3 regions of the Metabacillus flavus genome follow, and region 1 is predicted to be linked to each of the others. Evidence: predicted binding sites of a transcription regulator. Region 1 holds the regulator's gene; each other region holds the start of a gene.

The links. Region 1 encodes CtsR, which represses protease genes until heat stress. Its sites were predicted from a motif close to ATGGTCAATAAAGGTCAAACA; they were not measured.
Region 2: the regulator CtsR is predicted to act here: its motif matches at 2,214-2,234, upstream of clpP (ATP-dependent Clp endopeptidase proteolytic subunit ClpP).
Region 3: the regulator CtsR is predicted to act here: its motif matches at 4,257-4,277, upstream of J9317_RS07320 (ATP-dependent Clp protease ATP-binding subunit).

The regions. Positions count from the first base shown of each region.
Region 1 is NZ_JAGVRK010000001.1:110,740-117,799, reverse strand. Features, by position in the region: gene clpC (ATP-dependent protease ATP-binding subunit ClpC) at 1-2,283, opposite strand, end outside; gene mcsB (protein-arginine kinase McsB) at 2,289-3,362, opposite strand; gene mcsA (protein-arginine kinase activator protein McsA) at 3,364-3,915, opposite strand; gene J9317_RS00600 (CtsR family transcriptional regulator) at 3,937-4,398, opposite strand; gene J9317_RS00595 (MgtC/SapB family protein) at 4,497-5,138, opposite strand; gene J9317_RS00590 (hypothetical protein) at 5,213-5,353, shown strand; rRNA gene rrf (5S ribosomal RNA) at 5,968-6,083, opposite strand; rRNA gene J9317_RS00580 (23S ribosomal RNA) at 6,157-7,060, opposite strand, start outside.
Region 2 is NZ_JAGVRK010000001.1:3,426,652-3,433,711, forward strand. Features, by position in the region: gene rpoN (RNA polymerase factor sigma-54) at 1-770, opposite strand, end outside; gene yvfG (protein YvfG) at 844-1,065, shown strand; tRNA gene J9317_RS17575 (tRNA-Arg) at 1,452-1,530, opposite strand; gene J9317_RS17580 (DUF2164 domain-containing protein) at 1,698-1,955, opposite strand; gene clpP (ATP-dependent Clp endopeptidase proteolytic subunit ClpP) at 2,291-2,893, shown strand; gene J9317_RS17590 (IS1182 family transposase) at 3,089-4,660, opposite strand; gene J9317_RS17595 (HPr family phosphocarrier protein) at 4,828-5,085, opposite strand; gene whiA (DNA-binding protein WhiA) at 5,170-6,120, opposite strand; gene J9317_RS17605 (gluconeogenesis factor YvcK family protein) at 6,160-7,060, opposite strand, start outside.
Region 3 is NZ_JAGVRK010000001.1:1,414,358-1,421,417, forward strand. Features, by position in the region: gene J9317_RS07315 (M3 family oligoendopeptidase) at 81-1,775, shown strand; gene J9317_RS07320 (ATP-dependent Clp protease ATP-binding subunit) at 2,062-4,200, opposite strand; gene J9317_RS07325 (YkvI family membrane protein) at 4,394-5,431, shown strand; gene J9317_RS07330 (metallophosphoesterase family protein) at 5,477-6,208, shown strand; gene J9317_RS07335 (HAD-IA family hydrolase) at 6,230-6,802, shown strand.

The DNA.
Region 1 (7,060 bases):
ATATTCAAGGTCTACGCCTTCCTCTGTGATCTTTTCAATGGCAGCATCTGTGAGCGACAGGGATAGGTCCTGTTCTGCAAGACGTTTAGTAAGCTGGCCGGACATAAGTGTAACGATTTCCTTCAAGTGTTTCTTCTCCAGGGAATGGAACACGATAATCTCGTCAATCCGGTTAATGAATTCAGGACGGAACGCTTTTTTCAGCTCGCCCATTACTTTCCCCTTCATGTCTTTGTAGTTCTGACTTTCATCCTGAACGTTAAAGCCGACATATTTATTCCGTTTCAGTTCGCTTGCTCCTACGTTGGATGTCATGATCAGAATGGTATTTCTGAAATCAACAGTTCTTCCTTTTGAATCAGTCAAACGGCCGTCCTCAAGAACTTGAAGCAGGATGTTAAAGACGTCCGGGTGAGCTTTTTCAATCTCATCCAGAAGGACTACGGAGTATGGCTTGCGGCGAACCTTCTCAGTCAGCTGGCCCCCTTCTTCATACCCTACATATCCGGGAGGTGAACCAACCAGACGGGAGGTTGAATGCTTCTCCATGTATTCGGACATGTCGATGCGGATCATCGCATCCTCATCGCCGAAAATGGATTCTGCAAGTGCGCGTGCAAGTTCTGTTTTACCAACACCCGTTGGTCCAAGGAAAACGAATGAACCGATTGGACGCTTAGGATCCTTCAAGCCGGCTCTCGCTCTGCGGACAGCCTTGGCTACTGCGACTACTGCTTCATCCTGGCCGATTACACGGGAGTGCAGAAGCTGCTCCATGTTCAGAAGCTTATCTGTTTCTGTCTGGGCAAGGCGTGATACAGGAACTCCTGTCCAGTTGGATACGACCATTGCAATATCTTCAACCGTCACTTCAGAATTTTCCTGGCCCTGCTTTTCTTTCCACGTTTTCTTCGTTTCATCCAGCTGTTCACGAAGTCTTTGCTCTGTATCGCGTAAAGAAGCAGCTTTTTCAAATTCCTGGCTCTGTACAGCTGCATCCTTTTCTTTTCTTACTTCTTCAAGCTTCATCTCTAATTCTTTCAAATTAGGAGGTGTAGTGAAGGAACGCAGTCTCACTTTAGATCCCGCTTCATCAATTAAATCGATTGCTTTATCCGGAAGGAATCGGTCCGAGATGTAACGGTCGGAAAGCTTAACCGCTGCATCAATCGCTTCATCTGTGATTGAAACACGGTGATGTGCTTCATAGCGGTCGCGGAGGCCGCTCAGGATTTGAATACTTTCCGCTACAGTCGGTTCATCCACTGTAATAGGCTGGAAGCGTCTTTCAAGCGCTGCATCTTTTTCAATATATTTACGGTATTCATCAAGAGTTGTAGCACCGATGCACTGAAGCTCACCGCGTGCAAGGGACGGCTTCAGAATGTTGGAAGCATCAATGGCTCCCTCTGCTCCGCCTGCACCGATCAGTGTATGAAGCTCATCAATGAAAAGAATGATATTGCCTGCCTGGCGAATCTCATCCATCACTTTTTTCAGGCGGTCCTCAAATTCTCCGCGGTATTTCGTTCCGGCAACAACCGTACCCATATCAAGTGTCATTACCCGCTTATCCCGAAGAATTTCCGGAACTTCATTTTGAACGATTTGCTGGGCAAGGCCTTCAGCAATCGCCGTTTTACCTACACCCGGTTCCCCGATAAGGACAGGGTTGTTCTTCGTTCTGCGGCTTAGCACCTCAATAACACGCTGAATTTCCTTCCCGCGTCCGATAACCGGATCAAGGCTTCCTTCGCGTGCAATCACCGTTAAATCGCGTGCCAGGCTATCTAAAGTAGGTGTATTGGCATTCGCCATCCCTCCGCCCTGATGGCCGGAAGAGGACTCATTGCTTCCGAGCAGCTGAAGAACCTGCTGCCTTGCTTTGTTTAAACTTACACCCAGATTATTAAGTACTCGAGCTGCTACTCCTTCACCTTCGCGGATTAACCCAAGAAGGATGTGCTCTGTTCCTACATAGGAATGACCAAGCTTGCGCGCTTCATCCATTGAAAGCTCAATGACCTTTTTGGCACGCGGAGTGTAATGGATGGTTTGAGAAATATCCTGGCCTCTGCCAATCAGACTTTCCACTTCTTTTTGAATTTTCTCTGAACCCAATCCAAGTGCATTCAAAGCTTTTGCAGCAATTCCTTCTCCTTCGCGTACAAGACCAAGAAGGATATGTTCTGTTCCAATATTGTTATGTCCCAGTCTAACGGCTTCTTCCTGAGCCAGTGCCAGTACTTTTTGCGCTCTCTCTGTAAATCTGCCGAACATCATACCTATCAGCCTCCATCTATCTCCATTTTTAAACGTTCACGAATTAATGCGGCTCTGCGGATATCCCGCTCATCCGGTGTCAGTCCAGTACCTGAATACTGCTGCAGAAAACCCGGCTGTGTTAAAATCATCAGTTCATTTAAAATATTTTTGGAAACGTTTTGTATTAGTCCTATATCAATTCCCAATCTAACATCGGATAAACATCTCGCTGTTTCTTTCGATTCAATGATCCTGCTGTTAGCCAAAATGCCATACGACCGATAAATGCGATCCTCAAGCTGAATTTTTGATGCTTGCAGCACCGCTTCTCTTGCAGAGCGTTCCTGGGCAATTAATTGCTGAACAACACTGAGAAGATCCTCGGCTATATCCTCTTCCGACTTTCCAAGCGTGATCTGGTTTGAAATTTGGAATAGGTTACCTAAAGCTTCGCTGCCTTCCCCGTAAATTCCTCTAACAACCAGACCAAGCTGGTTAATTGCCGGTACAATTCGGTTCATTTGCTTCGTCAAGGCGAGTGCAGGAAGATGCATCATTACAGATGCTCTCATCCCAGTGCCTACGTTAGTCGGACAGCTTGTCAGATATCCTCTATTCTCATCAAAAGCATAATCTACTTCTTTTTCAATCCAGTCATCAAGCTTCCCTGCCACTTCAAGTGCCTCTTTTACTTGAAGACCCGGGAACAAACATTGTATTCGAATGTGGTCCTCTTCATTCACCATGATACTCACTTCTTCATTAACAGAAAGCAGGCATCCGGAGAAGGATGAGTCATCTGCCAGACTCGGACTAATCAAATGCTTCTCCACCAATACCCTCTTTTGCACGGGTTCGAGCTCACTCATCTTTAGCAGGACGAAGGACCCGATATCAGGAAACGTCTGATCTGAAAACTGTTCTTCGAAAAGCTTGAGAATGTTCTGGAATTCTTCTTCTGATGCTAAGGTTGGAAAGCGGAACTGCTCTATATTCCGGGCAAGTCTCACTCTGCTGCTCAATACGATGTCTGAGTCCGGGCCTTCCTGGCTCATCCACGCACTCATTGCATTGTTCATAAAATCCTGCAATGACATCTTAAGCCTCCTCCCCTCTATCCGCATTCATTTTTCTGACAATCCCTTTAATTTCGTCCCTGAGCTCGGCTGCTTTTTCAAATTCCTCCTGTGAAATGTGATGCTGCATCTGCTTCTTCAGCTCTTCCATTTTCTTTTGGAGATGAATGCTTCCTCCAATGCGCTTAGGGATTTTGCCTCCATGAACAGTGTTGCCGCTATGAACCTTTCTTAAAATAGGCGTAATTTCACTTTGAAATGTCCGATAGCAATCCGGACATCCGAATCTGCCTGCCTTGCCGAACTCACGGAACGTCATCTTGCAGCGGGGGCATTGACGAACCTCCTCTGCCCGATACATCGAGGATGCATCAGACTTTCCAAGCTTCGTTTCAAAATTTAGAAGTCCTGATAAAAGGGAATTGATAGAAAAGCCGCCGTCGCTTCCGAATACCATCATATTACTATTCTCTTTCGCACAGTGTTCACAAATATGCACTTCTGCTTTTTCACCATTAACCACTTTGGTGAAATGGAACGTTGCCGGTCTTTCATGGCACTCCTGACAAATCAATGAGGATCACCTGCCTTACGTTTATTTATATTTAAGGGACGTCAGCATTGCCTTTAGCATTCTTGACCGTAATTCATCTCTTAAAGGCAAATCTACATAAAGAACTGAACGATCCATCACACTTATCATAATCTTAGCTTCACGCGGAGTTATAACCTGCTCCGCTGCCAGCCTCATAACAATATCCTCTGCAGATGCCTGCGGAATTCTGTCCCCTGCAAGCTCCAAAATCTGATCCAGAAGATGGGCCTCATCGTTGGACTGAACTTTAATAATCCTGATGTAGCCTCCGCCTCCGCGCTTGCTTTCAACCATATATCCCCGTTCGACAGTAAAGCGGGTATTAATCACATAATTAATCTGAGAGGGCACACACTGGAACTTATCGGCAATCTCGCTTCTCTTCAGTTCAACGATTTCTTCTTCACTCATATCGAGGACCTGCTTTAAATACTGCTCGATAATATCCGAAATGTTTCTCATCAAGCCTCCTCCTCACTTGACTTTGACTATATTTGACTAATATAAATATATGACGTCCGCGCTTTTTTTTCAACTATTTCATTCGAGGAGGCATTCCATTACGAATCCCAATCGTCCTTTTTTGATACCTCTAAGATATAAACCGGTTCATTTTGATCATTGCCGGAATTATTTATGCTCATTTTATACACAACCAGGTCATTATGCTCCAATGCCCTCAGCACTTCCTCCAGACTTTCCTCTGGCTGCACCTTTATTTTCATTCTTTCCCTTTCTTTCTTTTTATTAAAACTCCATTGCACGCGGTTCAGTAAAGAAAGGCTCATCACTACAACAATTGCCGTAAAACAAGCAAGCATATACATCCCGGCTCCTATCACCAGTCCCAGTCCGGCCGAAATCCAAATGGACGCAGCGGTTGTCAGCCCATGGATACTGCTTCCCTTAACTAAAATAGTCCCAGCCCCCAGGAAGCCAATTCCGCTAATCACATAGGATGGAATCCGGGAAGGATCAAATTGAGTACTGGGGTACTCCTCCAAGTAGTCTTCAAACCCGTAAAGAGAAAGTAGCATCAGCAAACATGCCCCTATACCAACAATTAAATGAGTTCTAAAACCTGCCGGATGCCCCTTCAATTCACGTTCTGCACCAATAAAGCCGCATAGGAAAGCCGTAAAAATAATTCTGGCCATCATCGTAAATTCTTTAGATATGATAATATCCTTCATGGTTTCCATTAATTCTCCCCTTCAAACTTTCATTCTTAAAAAATCATTCTTTTTTTATACCCTTTATGGAAGGGGGGGAAACGATGGGATTCTGGTATGGGGGCGGAGAAGTTTTGGATATATCGGCGCAAATGGGGTGGGTATCGATCGGGAGGATTTGGCGTTATGGGAAGGAACTTAGGGGGGGTGCCAGGGGCCGCCCGTATTTAGGAGGGATTGATTGAAATGGTGGATTTTTGATTACACCTCGCCCATTTTTGATCGACACTGCTGAAATGGTGAGGCATCAGGAGGGAATTGGGGCGAGAATCGAGATCCATTCCTTCGCTTAGGTACAGCATTGGACGCAGCTGGAGAGGATATTGGCTATTTCTAAGCTTATATCGACTAAAATGAGCGGATATCGACTTTTCAGGAGGATTGAACATGATCGGAAGTGATTCAGCGGCGCGCTGAATCCACCTTCTTGGGCGTTACCGTTACGATCAGGATTCTGTATCGATGATCGAAGCCGAACCTATTTATTATCGAAAAACTTCATATGTTATCGAAAACCCCCGTTTTATTATCGATTCCTCCACAATCGACATGCCTCGCGGGAATGCGGGTGCCGGCCGGATCGAGTATCCCCCTTCGCTTTTCCTTCCTCTATCCCAAGCGTATTCCTCAAAAAACCTCTCCCCGCAAAAACAAAGTTCAACCGAATCGAGTATTTGCTCCTCCTTCCTCTCCATCCCTAGCATATCCCCCTAAAACAAATTCCACCCGAATCTAGTATCCGGCTCTTCGAACCCAAACAAAAAAGGCTCACCCCAAGGGGCAAGCCTTTTTCTCATGTACCTGGCAACGTCCTACTCTCACAGGGGGAAACCCCCAACTACCATCGGCGCTAAAGAGCTTAACTTCCGTGTTCGGTATGGGAACGGGTGTGACCTCTCTGCCATAATTACCAGATATTTTGTTGAAAGATTGCTCTTTCAAAACTAGATAACGATTGCTGCACGAGTAAAGCAGCCTTACTTGAATAAAGGTTAAGTCCTCGACCGATTAGTATTCGTCAGCTGCACGTGTCACCACGCTTCCACCTCGAACCTATCAACCTGGTCATCTTCCAGGGGTCTTACTCTTGCGATGGGAAATCTCATCTTGAGGGGGGCTTCATGCTTAGATGCTTTCAGCACTTATCCCGTCCGCACATAGCTACCCAGCGATGCCTTTGGCAAGACAACTGGTACACCAGCGGTGCGTCCATCCCGGTCCTCTCGTACTAAGGACAGCTCCTCTCAAATTTCCTGCGCCCGCGACGGATAGGGACCGAACTGTCTCACGACGTTCTGAACCCAGCTCGCGTACCGCTTTAATGGGCGAACAGCCCAACCCTTGGGACCGACTACAGCCCCAGGATGCGATGAGCCGACATCGAGGTGCCAAACCTCCCCGTCGATGTGGACTCTTGGGGGAGATAAGCCTGTTATCCCCGGGGTAGCTTTTATCCGTTGAGCGATGGCCCTTCCATGCGGAACCACCGGATCACTAAGCCCGACTTTCGTCCCTGCTCGACTTGTAGGTCTCGCAGTCAAGCTCCCTTGTGCCTTTACACTCTGCGAATGATTTCCAACCATTCTGAGGGAACCTTTGGGCGCCTCCGTTACATTTTAGGAGGCGACCGCCCCAGTCAAACTGCCCGCCTGACACTGTCTCCCGGCCCGATCAGGGCCGCGGGTTAGAAGTTCAACACAGCCAGGGTAGTATCCCACCAATGCCTCCACCGAAGCTGGCGCTCCGGTTTCCAAGGCTCCTACCTATCCTGTACAAGCTGTGCCAAAATTCAATATCAGGCTGCAGTAAAGCTCCACGGGGTCTTTCCGTCCTGTCGCGGGTAACCTGCATCTTCACAGGTACTATAATTTCACCGAGTCTCTCGTTGAGAC
Region 2 (7,060 bases), 3.3 Mb from region 1:
ATGCTGATTTCAGGCAAAGCTGCTTCATTGCACCCCGCTTCAAACCCTTCTCCTGCCCGCTCGATAACGAGATCCGGAATGATATAAGAAGCGTGGGTTCCTTCATAGGTGCTGCCGGGTTTAGGATGAAGCGTTTGGATATAATCATAGGTGTCTTGTATTTCTTGTATTTTATAGCCGGATATTCTGGCAAGCTCTTTCCAGGAATGATCAGCAAAGAGCTTAAAATAACGGCTTATAATGTCCATTGCCGACTTGGGTTTCCTTTGATGGCGGCTTATCTGGAGGATAAGGCATTCCTGAAGATTTCTCGCCCCTACCCCTGCCGGATCCAGGCTCTGGAGGATACGGAGACATTCTTCTTCTTCTGCAGCCGAAAAACCATGGCACCGGATTCCCGCATTCTCATCCAAGTAACCGTTTTCATCAACCTGTTCTGCAAACATTCTCGTTCCTTTTACGATCCGGTTTGTCTCGCCAATCATTCTCAGCTGGTCAAACAGATATTCTGCCAGACTGCGGGATTGAGAACCAATCAAATCAATTTGACTGTAATCCCCGCTTGCCCCTTGAGATCTTCTTCTATGGTAAAATACATTAGGATTTACTTGTTCATTTATTTCGATTAAAGGGTTATCCAGAGCCAGCTCCTGGACATATTGCTCTAACTCCATTGCATTGTATTGAAGAAGGGTGATCGCTTGCTTCAGCTCTTGTGATAAATGAAGCTTCAGCGACTGCTCCTGCGATAATCCTGTTTTCATGTTCATATCCATCCCCCCTTCCTTCATTTTACATGAAGTAAAGAACGTTTAGGAGAAAAATCAGAAAGGAGAATCTTTCATGAGCGAACTTTTTTCGATTCCTTATTTTGAACAGAATTTCCGCCAGCATGTGGAGCTGAACAATGGGAAAATGAACAAAACCGATGCAATGAACAGCTATTACCGTTCTGTCGTATCGACGCTTGTCCAGGACCAGCTAACGAAAAATGCAGAAGTGCTTAAGCGGATTCAGCATCTTGATGAGGCTTATAACACAGTAAAGAGCGAACAAAAAAAGTAGAAAACTTTCCCTCTTCACATTTCCAAAAAAATTTGATATGATCCTCTAATCAGCAGTAGATTCTGCTGCTGCACACACGTCCATTCCAGGCCAGTGCCACGTGCACTGGAGTGTACATATGATCTTGTTCTCCAAGGAATAGACAATGAACGCTTAAATTTTAATGAATAAACGCCCATCCGATTCCGGAGCGGGCGTTTTTTAGTGCTATGACAAGGTTTACTGCTCAGGTTGTGAATGGATGGCATGAGATTCCGCAAGGCTGAAGATGCTCACTGCCCGCCTAAAGAAAAACCGAGGAACCTGGATCCTATTCCATAGCAGCGATAACCGCCTATAACAAAAAGCCCCCCAGCGATAGCCAGGAGGACTGTGAATGATATGTATGGCGCGCTCGAAGGGATTCGAACCCCCGACAGACGTGGTACCGGAAACCACCGCTCTATCCAACTGAGCTACGAGCGCCTTTAGTGTCAGCAAGGAATATTATATGACACTAAAGCTGATTAATCAAGCTTTTTATCGCACATTAACGGGCAGTACTATTTTCCGCCTCAAGACTTGCTAAAATACGGATAAGAATTATCGGATAAACTGCCCCTAGCCATGCGTAGGCTCATGGAAGTTTTACTTTAAGAATCGAGCTTCCGTTTACGTAAAGGTTTTTCAAGGGAATAGTACTCTTCCTCTAAATCAAGCAGCTTTTCATTCAATAAAGACCTTGCATCCTCTACACCCTGATTGTAGAAATAGGGACCCAATTCATTCCCGATATATTCAAGAAAGATCTCTGCCGCTAAATCCCCAATTTCTTCATCCCATTCTTTGTATAAATAGTCCTGCAATTTTGACACCATATCTGCCTTTGCTTCTTTTTTAATTTTAATCATCCGTCCCAGCCCTTTCCTGTCCGAATTCGGCAATCCGTTTTGTTGAATCCTATCTTACCATTCTAAGATTCTTTTGGGGAATTTGAGCCCTTCCAAAAACATATTCAGGCAGGCTCCGTGCCTATTAAGAAAATGCAATCACCGATCCGCAGTTTGTTGCTTTTAATTGAAGCAATCGCCTGTTTAAATAATGTTTTATCGGGTATCATGAATACAGTCAGCATAGACTGATAAAAGCACCTGTAATCCGGTTGTTTTTGTTTGACCTTTATTGACCATAATTGTATGATGAGAGTACATAATGAAATTACATATTAAACAAGGGAGGCTATACTGTGAATTTAATTCCTACAGTAATTGAGCAAACGAACCGCGGAGAGCGTGCATACGATATTTATTCCCGCTTGCTGAAAGACCGAATCATCATGCTTGGGAGCGGAATTGACGACAACGTAGCAAATGCTGTTGTTGCTCAGCTCTTGTTTCTTGAAGCAGAAGATCCTGAGAAGGATATTTCCATTTACATCAATAGCCCAGGCGGATCCATTACAGCTGGTATGGCTATTTATGACACGATGCAATTCATTAAGCCGGATGTCAACACGATTTGTATCGGAATGGCTGCATCCATGGGAGCATTCTTGCTTGCAGCAGGAACAAAAGGAAAGCGTTATGCCCTGCCAAACAGTGAGGTTATGATTCATCAGCCGCTTGGAGGAGCTCAAGGTCAAGCAACTGAAATCGAAATTGCTGCGAAGCGCATTCTATTCCTTCGTGAAAAACTGAACCAGATTCTGGCTGAGCGTACTGGACAGCCGATTGAAGTCATTGGACGCGATACAGACCGCGACAACTTTATGACAGCAGACAGAGCGCTTGAGTATGGTTTGATCGATAAGGTAATGACACGCAACCTGCTTGCCGATAAAGATAAATAATATGGAACAAAAGCGCAGGCGATAGACGGAGATACACCTAGTAATACTTATCCACATTGAGTCATTTCTTAATTTCCTAAACAGAGAAAAGAGTCTGGGACAAAACTAACCAGAAATAATGAATAAAGGGTTCCGATCAGATGTTTTTCTGATCGGAACCCTTTTTTGTGATGAAATCCACACTTCTCTGGACTTTTATGTGTTCATGGCGGTGTACTTTTTCAAGTTCACCGCCATGAAGGCAAAACCTAATTCGTTTTCTACCTTGTCTTTGCCCCTTACGGACATTCGGTTGAAACGCAAATTAGCCTTCAGATATCCAAAAACTGGTTCTACGTCAATTTTTCGTTGAGCGTAGATGGAACCCGTTTTTTCATCCGAAAGCTGCTGCTTGATCTGATTTTTCTGTTGCTCCCACTTCTCGTTGTAATAGACCTTGCGGTTATTCCCATCCTTCGCTTTTGTACATTGAGCGCGTAGAGGGCAATCGGAACAGTCCTCGCATTCATATACTTTGATCTCTCGCTTAAAGCCGGTGCGATCGGTGCGATGGGATAAATAGCGGAACGTCAATCGTTTCCCTTTTGGACATGTGAACGAATCGTCTTCTTCCTTGTACGCCCAATTGGCGGCGTGAAACTCGTTCTTCTTGAAACTCTTTTTGTTCTCTTTACGATAGGTATTATAGGTAATGAGCGGTGTACGTTTCCGATTCTCTAAGACATCCGCGTAGTTTTCTTCGCTTCCATACCCCGCATCCGCGACGATATACTCCGGGAGTTTGAAGAAGTGCTTCTCAATATGATTTAAAAATGGAATGAATGTGCGTGTATCCGTTGGGTTTGGAAATAAATCGTAAGCGAGCGTAAATTGACCTTGAGTCGCAATCTGAACATTATAACCGGGTTTGAGTTGTCCATTTTTCATGTAATCATCTTTCATTCGCATGAACGTCGCATCCGGATCGGTTTTTGAGTAACTGTTACGTTCCTTAAAGATTTTCATATCGTTTTCATATTTTTGTTTGCGCGTCACAAAATCTGTAAACATCTTATGAAGCTTCTTTGGTTCTTTGCGCATGGAACGAAGTTCTTTCCGTGCTTTCCCATCTTTACTTGCATCTATTTTTTGATTCAGTTCCTCCACTTTTTCTTCCAGTTGTTTCACGATTAAAGAGAGTTCTTCCGCCTTGAGTTCTTCCTCATGATCCCGGTCAATGGCCGGGATAATATCCTTTTCCAACAGTTCATCATAGATTTGGCTGGACTTCTCCACCAAGCTGTCACTGTACCTCTCCACCGATTTCCGCCAGACAAATGTAAACTTATTGGCGTTGGCTTCAATTTTGGTTCCATCAATAAAAATCGCCTCGGCATCAATTAGCTTTTTTTGAACCAGCTGACATCGAAATTGGACAAATCCTTGACGAAGAAGGTGTTTCACTTCCGGATGGACCCGGAACCGGTTAATGGTTCGATAACACGGGACATACCCTTGAGAAAGCCACATCATCCGAACGCTGTCTGTAAGGAGTCCCTCAATTTTTCTGCCAGAAAAAACAGATTGGGTATAGGCGCATAAGATAATTTTCATCATCATTCTCGGATGATAAGCTGGACACCCGGTCTCGCGTACGAAACTAGAAAAGGCTTCGTCGGGAATCTGTTCAACCATATGATGAACGGTGTAGGCAATATCTTTTTTATCGAGTTTCATTTCTAAATCCAGGGGCAAAACAACCTGGTCCATGTTATACTGTTTATACATAAGGGCACCTCCGATAGTTATTGTGTGGTAACTTTAATTTTATCAGAAGGTGTCCTTATATTCTTCATTAAAAATGAATGCAAAAAATAGAAAGAGAGGCCGTCTCAAACTTATTTGCGATGGCCTCTCTTATTTACTGGGTTTTGTCCCAGACTCTTTTTTAATGATTAAGCTTCCTGATGAACATATTCCGTCAAAGCTTCAAGAGCCTCCTGCTCATCATGCCCCTCTGCAATCAGCGTGATGGTGGAACCTGTACCAATGGCCAGGCTCATCAGCCCCATAATACTTTTAGCGTTTACCTTTTTGCCCTCTTTTTCAAGAAAAATATCCGAGCCATAACGGTTGGCTTCTTGGACGAACAAGGCTGCAGGACGGGCTTGCAGGCCATTTTTCAGGCGTACTTCCACTTGTTTCTCTACCATATGAATCCCCTCTCCCTTGCATCATAATTATGTTAAATGCCCTTGCTATTACGGCTTGAGCAAAAATGCACTAGATCCCCAAGTTTATTTCATGGAAACCGGTTTCCCGGCTCTGAGCTGATCCGCTATTTGATCAAGCTTGCGCAAACGATGATTGATTCCGGATTTGCTGATGGTTCCGCTGGAAACCATTTCACCCAATTCCTTTAATGTCACATCCTGATAGTCTACGCGAAGCCTTGCGATTTCCCTCAGCTTTTCCGGAAGCATATCGAGTCCGATTTTGCTGTCGATGTATTCGATATTCTCGACCTGTCTTAATGCCGCACCGATTGTCTTGTTCAGGTTAGCGGTTTCACAATTCACAAGGCGGTTAACGGAGTTTCTCATGTCTCTGACAATCCGGATATCCTCGAATTTAAGGAGTGCAGTATGAGCCCCGATAATATTCAGGAACTCTGCAATTTTCTCCGCTTCTTTCATATAGGCGATGTAGCCTTTTTTCCGTTCAAGCGACTTGCTGTTTAACTGAAATGTATTCATCAGCTCGCTCAAAGAATCGCTGTGTTCCTTGTAAAGCGAGAAAATTTCCAGGTGATAGGAGGAGGTCTCCGGATTGTTTACAGACCCTCCTGCTAAGAAGGCGCCTCTCATATAGGAGCGCTTGCAGCATTTTTTTTGGATCAGATCGGGTGAAATTTCTCTCACAAATGTGAATGATTCTCCGAGTATCTTAAGATCCTCAAGGATTTCTCTAGCTTGAGCGGTTAATCGCACAATGTAAACATTGTTCTTTTTCAGACGCATTTTTTTCCTGACAAGCAGTTCAACGGTAGCGTCATATTGCCGTTTTAATAAAATGTATATCCTGCGGGCGATTGCCGCATTTTCTGTCTGAATATCCAGAACCAATTTTCTGTTTGAGAAGGAGAGGGAGCCATTCATCCTAATGAGAGCGGAAAGCTCTGCTTTAAGGCAGCAGCCCTTTATTTCAACCTGCGTCAGTTCTTTTTTGGTTTCGGATGCAAAAGACATATTCTGCACCTCCATTTTCCATTGCGCATGCTCTTTTTTCTAGATGGATTTCTGTAAAATTCCGTAAAGCAGCTTAGCCACTTTGTTCGTATCGTGCCTGATCACGTCCCGGTCATCTGTAATCAGATGATCGTGGACAATCGAAAGCCCGAGCTTCTCCAGTTCCTCCAGATCGGCATGCACAGGCTGTGCCAGTTCTGCAGCATAGCGCTGTTTTATCGTGTCGGGAATCGTGTCGGCATTGACAAGAATCGTATCGATAAATGCACAATTCATGTGATCATAAAGAGCTTTTATATGATCGCTCGCCTTGTACCCAAGCGTTTCGCCGGGCTGGGTCATAACGTTGCATATATAGACCTTCTTTGCCTTTGCCTTGCACACTTCCTGTCCTATTTTTGGAACAAGCAAGTTTGGCAGGATGCTTGTATATAAGCTTCCTGGTCCAAGTATGATTAAATCAGCTTCCTGAATCACATCAATGGTTTCAGGCAAAGGATCAATATTTTCGGGAGTAAGAAATACCCGTTTTATTTTTTTTGCTGATTCAGGGATTTTAGATTCTCCTGAAACGACGGAACGGTCTTCCATTTCAGCATGCAGCATGACACTGCTGTTTGCCGCAGGAAGAACCTTTCCTCTTACATTGAGCACCTTGCTCATTTCTTTAATTGCATGGGTGAAGTCACCCGTTATGTTTGTCATAGCTGCGAGAATCAAATTGCCAAGAGAATGGCCTGTCAAACTGTCCCCTTTATTAAAGCGATGCTGAAAAAGCTCTTCTACAAGAGGCTCAACATCAGATAGGGCAGCGAGAACATTTCGAATATCCCCAGGAGGAGGAATCTTCAGTTCGTCACGGAGGCGCCCAGAGCTTCCTCCGTCATCAGCTACTGTCACAATCGCCGTTATATCAACCGGATAGGATTTAAGCCCCCGG
Region 3 (7,060 bases), 1.3 Mb from region 1:
AATCATCCTGAGAAGGGATTTTACGTCCGGATGAAGAATAACTGTAAAGCAGGTTATTTCAAAGGAAAGGCAGTGTTACAATGCGTTTTGAACAATACATATACAAAAGACCCGATCTGAATCAAATTCAGACTGAATTTAAGGAAGCCCTCTCTTTATTTAGAGAAGCTGGCAGTTTTGAAGATCAGGATCAGGCAATGAAGAAAATTTATAAAATCAGGAATGCAGCAGATACGATGTCGAACATTTGCTATATCCGCCATTCTATTGATACAAATGATGAATTTTATAAAGCAGAGCAGGATTTCATGGATGAACTTCAGCCGCATATCCAGGCGCTTGTGACTGAGTTTTATGAGGAGCTTGTCCGGTCTAAATACCGTGAAAAATTAGAAGCGCAATGGGGACAGCAGCTTTTTGATCTTGCTGAAACGCAGCTGAAGACCTTTAAGGAAGATGTGCTTGCAGATCTTCAGGAAGAAAACAAGCTGTCCAGTGAGTATACGAAGCTTGTAGCATCAGCGAAAATTGAATTTGACGGAAAAGAATATACCCTTGTGCAGCTTCAGCCCCTGGCAGAATCAACAGACCGCAATTTGCGCAAACGGGCAAGTGAAGCAAAATTTGAATTCTTTTCGAGCCAGGCGGATAAGTTCGACGAAATTTATGACAAGCTTGTGAAAATCCGTACCCGAATTGCTAAGAAGCTTGGCTTCCGTACATTTACTGAGCTGGGATATGCAAGAATGAACCGGATTGATTATAACGCTGAGATGGTCAGTAAATTCAGGAAACAGGTTGAAGAGCATATCGTTCCAATCGCGACAAGCCTTTATGATCGCCAAAAAGAGCGTCTTGGCATGGATGAAATGGTTTATTATGATGAGCCTGTTGAATACACGTCCGGAAATGCGGTTCCGAAAGGAGATCCAGACTGGATTGTGGATAATGGGAAAGAAATGTATAAGGAGCTTTCTCCTGAAACCGATGAATTCTTCCGGTTTATGGCGGATAAAAATCTTCTTGATTTGCTTGCTAAAAAAGGCAAAGCAGGGGGAGGCTACTGTACGTATATTGCCGATTATGAGTCACCATATATTTTCGCTAATTTTAACGGTACATCAGGGGATATTGATGTGCTGACACATGAAGCTGGGCACGCATTCCAGGTGTACATGAGCCGCGGATTTGATGTTGCGGAGTATCAGTGGCCGACACATGAAGCCTGTGAAATCCACTCAATGAGCATGGAGTTTTTTACATGGCCATGGATGGAGCTCTTCTTTAAAGAGGACACAGAAAAATATAAATTTTCTCATTTGAGCGGCGCGCTTAAGTTCATTCCTTATGGAGTTGCAGTCGATGAATTTCAGCATTTCATCTATGAAAATCCAAATGCTTCACCAGCCGAGAGAAACCTTGCGTGGAGAGAGCTGGAAAAGAAATATCTTCCGCACCGGGAATATGAAGACAGCTATTATCTCGAGCAGGGAGGTTTTTGGCAAAAGCAAAGCCATATCTATAATTCTCCCTTCTATTATATTGATTACACCCTTGCCCAAATTTGCGCACTTCAGTATTGGAAACAGCTTCATGAAGACAGAGAGGCGGCTTGGAGCAGTTATTTGAACCTTTGCAGGCAGGGAGGAAGCAAAGCATTCCTCGGTCTTGTAGAAGAAGCTGGCCTGAAATCACCATTTGATGAAGGCACCGTAGAATCAGTAGTCGGAGAAATTACCAAGTGGCTGAACCAAGTGGATGACAAAGCATTATAATAATAAAGGAAAAAGAACAGCCCTCTGAATTGGAGGGCTGTTTGATTTGGCCATGTGAGCTGCTTGCTTTCATCGGGGCGGGCGGTGAGCCTATGCGGCGCAAGCGCCTGCGGGGTCTCAGCTCTCCCGCTGCTCTAAGCTGGAGCCGCGCACCTTCCGCTTCAATCAGCGTAACCCGTAATTATTCAAATTACTTAATAAAAAATGAACCCCCCGGGATGCTCATACGGGGGGTTCATTTTCAATTATTTCCTCTCAGCCGAACTTTTCAAACAGACCTCTATAATTATTTAGATCTTGAAACAGTGATGATCCCGTTTTCAACATTTGCCTGTACGTGGTCCAGTTCATTGTAATCAATGAGCAGGTCTGTAATTTGGTCTTCCAGCTGTTCCTGGATAACCCGGCGAAGCGGACGGGCACCGAATGCAGGGTGATAGCCCAGTTCTGCCAGCCTGTTTTTGGCTTCATCTGAAACGGTCAGCTTCATATTTTTTTCATGCAAGGTTTCTTGAAGCTCTTCAAGCATGAGTTCGACTATTGAAAGCATATGCTTTCTTTCAAGCGATTGAAACTCAATGATTGCATCAAAGCGATTCAGGAATTCTGGCTTAAAGAATGTTCCGAGTGAATCAAGCAGTGTGCTCTCTTTTATAGCTGATGTTGCTTCCGTATCAAATCCTACAGTCATTCGTTTTTCGGAAGTTCCTGCGTTACTGGTCATGATGATGACTGTATCCTTAAAGTTGACCGTGCGCCCATGACTGTCAGTTAAACGCCCGTCTTCCAGGATTTGAAGAAACATGTGCTGGACATCAGGATGGGCTTTTTCAATTTCATCGAGAAGCAGAATGCTGTATGGGTTTCTGCGTACTTTCTCTGTGAGCTGGCCCCCATCATCATGTCCGACATATCCTGGAGGGGAACCGATGATTTTGGATACGGCATGTTTCTCCATATATTCACTCATATCAAGACGAATCATGGAGTCCTTCGTTCCAAACAGTTCTTCTGCCAGGGTTTTGGTCAGCTCAGTTTTCCCTACACCTGTTGGTCCTGCGAAGAGGAAGGAACCGATTGGACGATTTTTGCGTTTCAAGCCGGCCCTGCTTCTGCGTACTGCTTTTGCTACCTTTTGGACCGCTTCTTCCTGGCCGATCACTTTTTTAGCAAGGCTTTCTTCAAGGTTTTTCATTTTGGCCTGTTCGTCTTCCTGAATCTTTCCTACTGGGATACCGGTTTTTTGTTCAATGATCGCCTGGATTTCACTAAGTCCAACATTCATTTTTTCCTGATGATCCTGTTTCTCAAGCTGTTTTTCAAGCAAAATTTCTTCATGGCGGAGCTTTGCCGCAAGTTCATAATTCTCTTCAGCAGCCGCTTTTTCTTTATCTTTTGCAAGCTTGCTGAGCTGATCATGAATATCGGCTTCCTCCACCCGGTCTGCTTTTAAATTCGCTTTTGAACCGGCTTCATCAAGCAAATCAATCGCTTTATCAGGCAGAAAACGATCCTGAATATAGCGGTGTGAAAGGTTTACACAAGCCCGGATGGCTTCATCACTGAATGTAACGCCATGATAGTCTTCATATTTTGATTGAATGCCCTGTAGAATTTCGATTGCTTTATCCAGGGATGGTTCGTGAACCATGACAGGCTGGAAGCGGCGTTCTAAGGCAGCATCTTTTTCAATCTGGCGGTATTCCTTCAATGTCGTCGCACCAATCAGCTGCATTTCACCCCGTGCGAGTGCAGGCTTCAAGATGTTTCCGGCGTCCATAGAGCCTTCCGCAGATCCTGCTCCGACTACTAGGTGAATTTCATCAATAAATAAAATAACGTTTTTACGTAATTGAAGCTCGGCAATGAGTTTTTTCATCCGGTCTTCGAATTGGCCGCGCATGCTCGTATTTGCAACGAGGGATGCTACGTCGAGCAGATATACTTCTTTTTTCAATAGCTTAGAAGGAACTTTCCCTTCAGAAATTTTCAATGCGAGACCTTCAGCTACAGCTGTTTTACCAACCCCAGGTTCACCAATAAGAACCGGATTGTTTTTGTTGCGCCGGTTAAGAATTTCAATAACCCGGTTTACTTCTTCTTCCCGGCCGATGACTGGATCGATTAGCCCTGCTTTTGCAGCATGGGTAAGATTGCGGCCCATTTGATCAAGAAGCCCTCCGCCATTGCGGCCGGATTTTTGATTCTCTGCACCAGGTGTACCTTCATCCTGACTGCCTGCGTTTTTAAAGAACTGATCGAAAGGGAAGGAAGAGAATCCTCCGCCGCTGAAACCGCCGGAAGGAATTTGACTTTCATAATGTGAAAAGCATGTATTGCAGAGCTGTAATTGTTTACGGGCTCCGTTAATTTGAACATTTAGCTGAACGGTTGCCTGATTTTGCTTACAGTTTTGACATTGCATAAAAAAACAACCTCCTTAAAATTTTACTGACTTTGACTATCTTTGACTATTATTATAATTTGACCTTTTTTGACTTTCAAGTATTTTGTTTGAAAAATTTTTTTAGGTTTGCCAATGACTTTAATCCATCTTTCACCTTCTTTTCAAGGAACTTGTCTCATACCTTTAAAAAGAAGGGGAGGGATGGACCGTCATGCTAAATAAAAGCTTTATAGTCGTGCAGATCGCTTTTGTGTATGTAGGAACAGTAGTCGGGGCAGGCTTTGCCACCGGAAAAGAAATTGTTGAATTCTTTACCCGTTTTGGTGCGGCGGGAACCATCGGGATTCTCCTTGCAGGAAGTTTATTTATTCATCTTGGAACAAAGCTGATGGTGATCGCCTCAAGAATCCAAGCTCCCTCCTTTAAAGAAATGAATATCTATTTATTAGGGAGGCATGCAGGGCAAGCAGTAAATGCAGTCATGCTGCTCCTTTTATTTGGGGTAACCTCTGTAATGGTTTCCGGAGCCGGAGCTATATTTGAGGAACGGTTAGGCCTTCCTGCTTCAATTGGGGTGCTGATTAGTATTGTTTTGACACTAATGATTATGGCGAAAGGGCTGCATGGAGTGGTCGGCGTCAATATGCTGGTTGTGCCGATGCTGCTTCTGCTCAGTCTGGTCGTGTTGACCAGCGCTATTACCGAGGGCGGCGCGAATGCTGTTTTTACCGGTATGAGGCTGTTCGATCATGGGTGGGCCGTCTCCTCTGTCTGCTATGCAGCCTATAATCTTGGACTTGCTCAGGCTGTGCTCGTTCCGCTTGCAGCTGAGATCAAAGATGAGGAAGTGTTAAAAAAAGGCGGCAGACTCGGCGGACTGATATTAATGATCATAATGCTCGGAAGCCACTTGGCCCTCCTTTTTGTGCCGGGTGCTGTGAAGTTTGAAGTTCCGATGGCTGAGGTAATGAATACAGTCTTTTCGGCTGCATATTATTTGTACGTTTTAGTTATTTTTGGAGAGGTCCTCACCTCCATTATTGGGAACTTATATGGGATGGAACGCCTGCTTTCTCAATTTATCCGTGTTCCCAGAATGGGTATGATTGCTATCATTCTGGCCGTTTGTTTTTTCTTGAGTTTTATAGGCTATGGTAAATTAATTTCTGCCATCTATCCTGTCATTGGCTACATAAGCCTTTTATTTCTGGGGGCACTGCTTCTGAAAAAGAAACCAGGGAGAGGATGATTTTATGTTAAAATGGAACCTGTCTGGAAGAAGGAGTGACGTCAATTGAACCGAATAGCTGTAATTTCGGATATACATGGGAATGTCCCGGCGCTTGAAGCCGTTCTGGACGATATTCAATTTAGAAGAATCGAAAAAATTATTTGCCTCGGTGACCTGGCAGGGAAAGGCCCGCAATCCCATGATGCGATTGCCATGGTCAGAGAGCATTGTGAAATAACGGTAAAAGGAAACTGGGATGATTTTATAACGAAAGAAACGGAATTTGAAACGCTGAAATGGCATCAGGATCAGCTGACAGATGAGGACCGCCGTTATTTAACACTGCTTCCCTTTTCAGCTGAACTAACCATGAGCGGCCGATTAATCCGGTTATTTCATGCTTCGCCATTTAGCATTTATACAAGGATCCAGCCTTGGGATTCAATTGAACGGAGAATGAGCATGTTTGAGAATACAGAAATGACTGGAGAATCTCTTATGCAGCCTGATATAGCAGGCTATGGAGATGTGCATCAGGCATTTGTGCATCAATATAAAGATAAAATGCTGTTTAATGCAGGAAGTGTGGGAAATCCGCTGGATATGAATCAGGCTTCCTATGCTGTTCTTGAAGGGCTGGAAGGTGAAGAGGCAGAAGGACCGTTCTCCATTCAGCTTATACGGGTTCCTTATGATATTGAACGGTCGATCCGGATTGCCCGGGAGGCGGATATGCCTGACTTGAAGGAATATATTCAGGAACTCACAACGGCTAAGTACAGAGGACTTAGCTGAAAAATAAGGGTGATAGTTGAGATGCATATTTTATGGGATTTTGACGGGACACTATTTAATACGTACCCGGCGTTTACCGAAACGATGTACAAGCTTTTAAAGCCAGACGTGAAAAAAGAGCATATTTTTGAACAGCTGAAGGTGTCTTTTTCGCATGCTGCACAAACCTTTGGAATGACAAAAGAGGACATTGCCGAATTTAAACAGAAGGAAAAGGCTCTTTCTCCTGTATTGAAGCCGCCCTTTCCATACGTAGAAAAGGTGCTGCAATACGCTTCAAAAAACGTCATCATGACGCATAAACCAAGGAATGAAGTGGAAGCTATTTTAAGTCACTACGGGTGGGAGCATTACTTCGATGAAATTGTTGCCGGTGACGATGGATTTCCGAGAAAACCCGATTCGGCATCTTATCAATACCTTCATCAAAAGCACCATATTGATCTTGCAATAGGTGATCGGGAACTGGATATCCTTCCTGCAAAAAAGCTCGGAATCAAAACTTGTCTCTTTCAGAATGATTCAGAGGGAGCAGATTTTTACTTGATTGATTACCGTCAATTTGCAGATAAAGTTGCACCTTCATTCCAATAGGTGTAAACAAGAACAAAAAAAGCGCTTGCGCTTTTTTTTGTTATCCAGCCCCGGCGGTATAAAGAATGAAAAACCTTCCAAACGACTGAAAAAATGAGATATAGGATGGTAACCAAGTATTTTTCTAGAATTATCGTCATATTTATAAGGAAATTGGGAAACTGTTATGTTTGACTGTATACTTTTCTTTCGTATATGATTCTAGTAACTATATAAAGATTGGGGTGATAAGATGGGGCAGTGAACATGTTGAAGTTT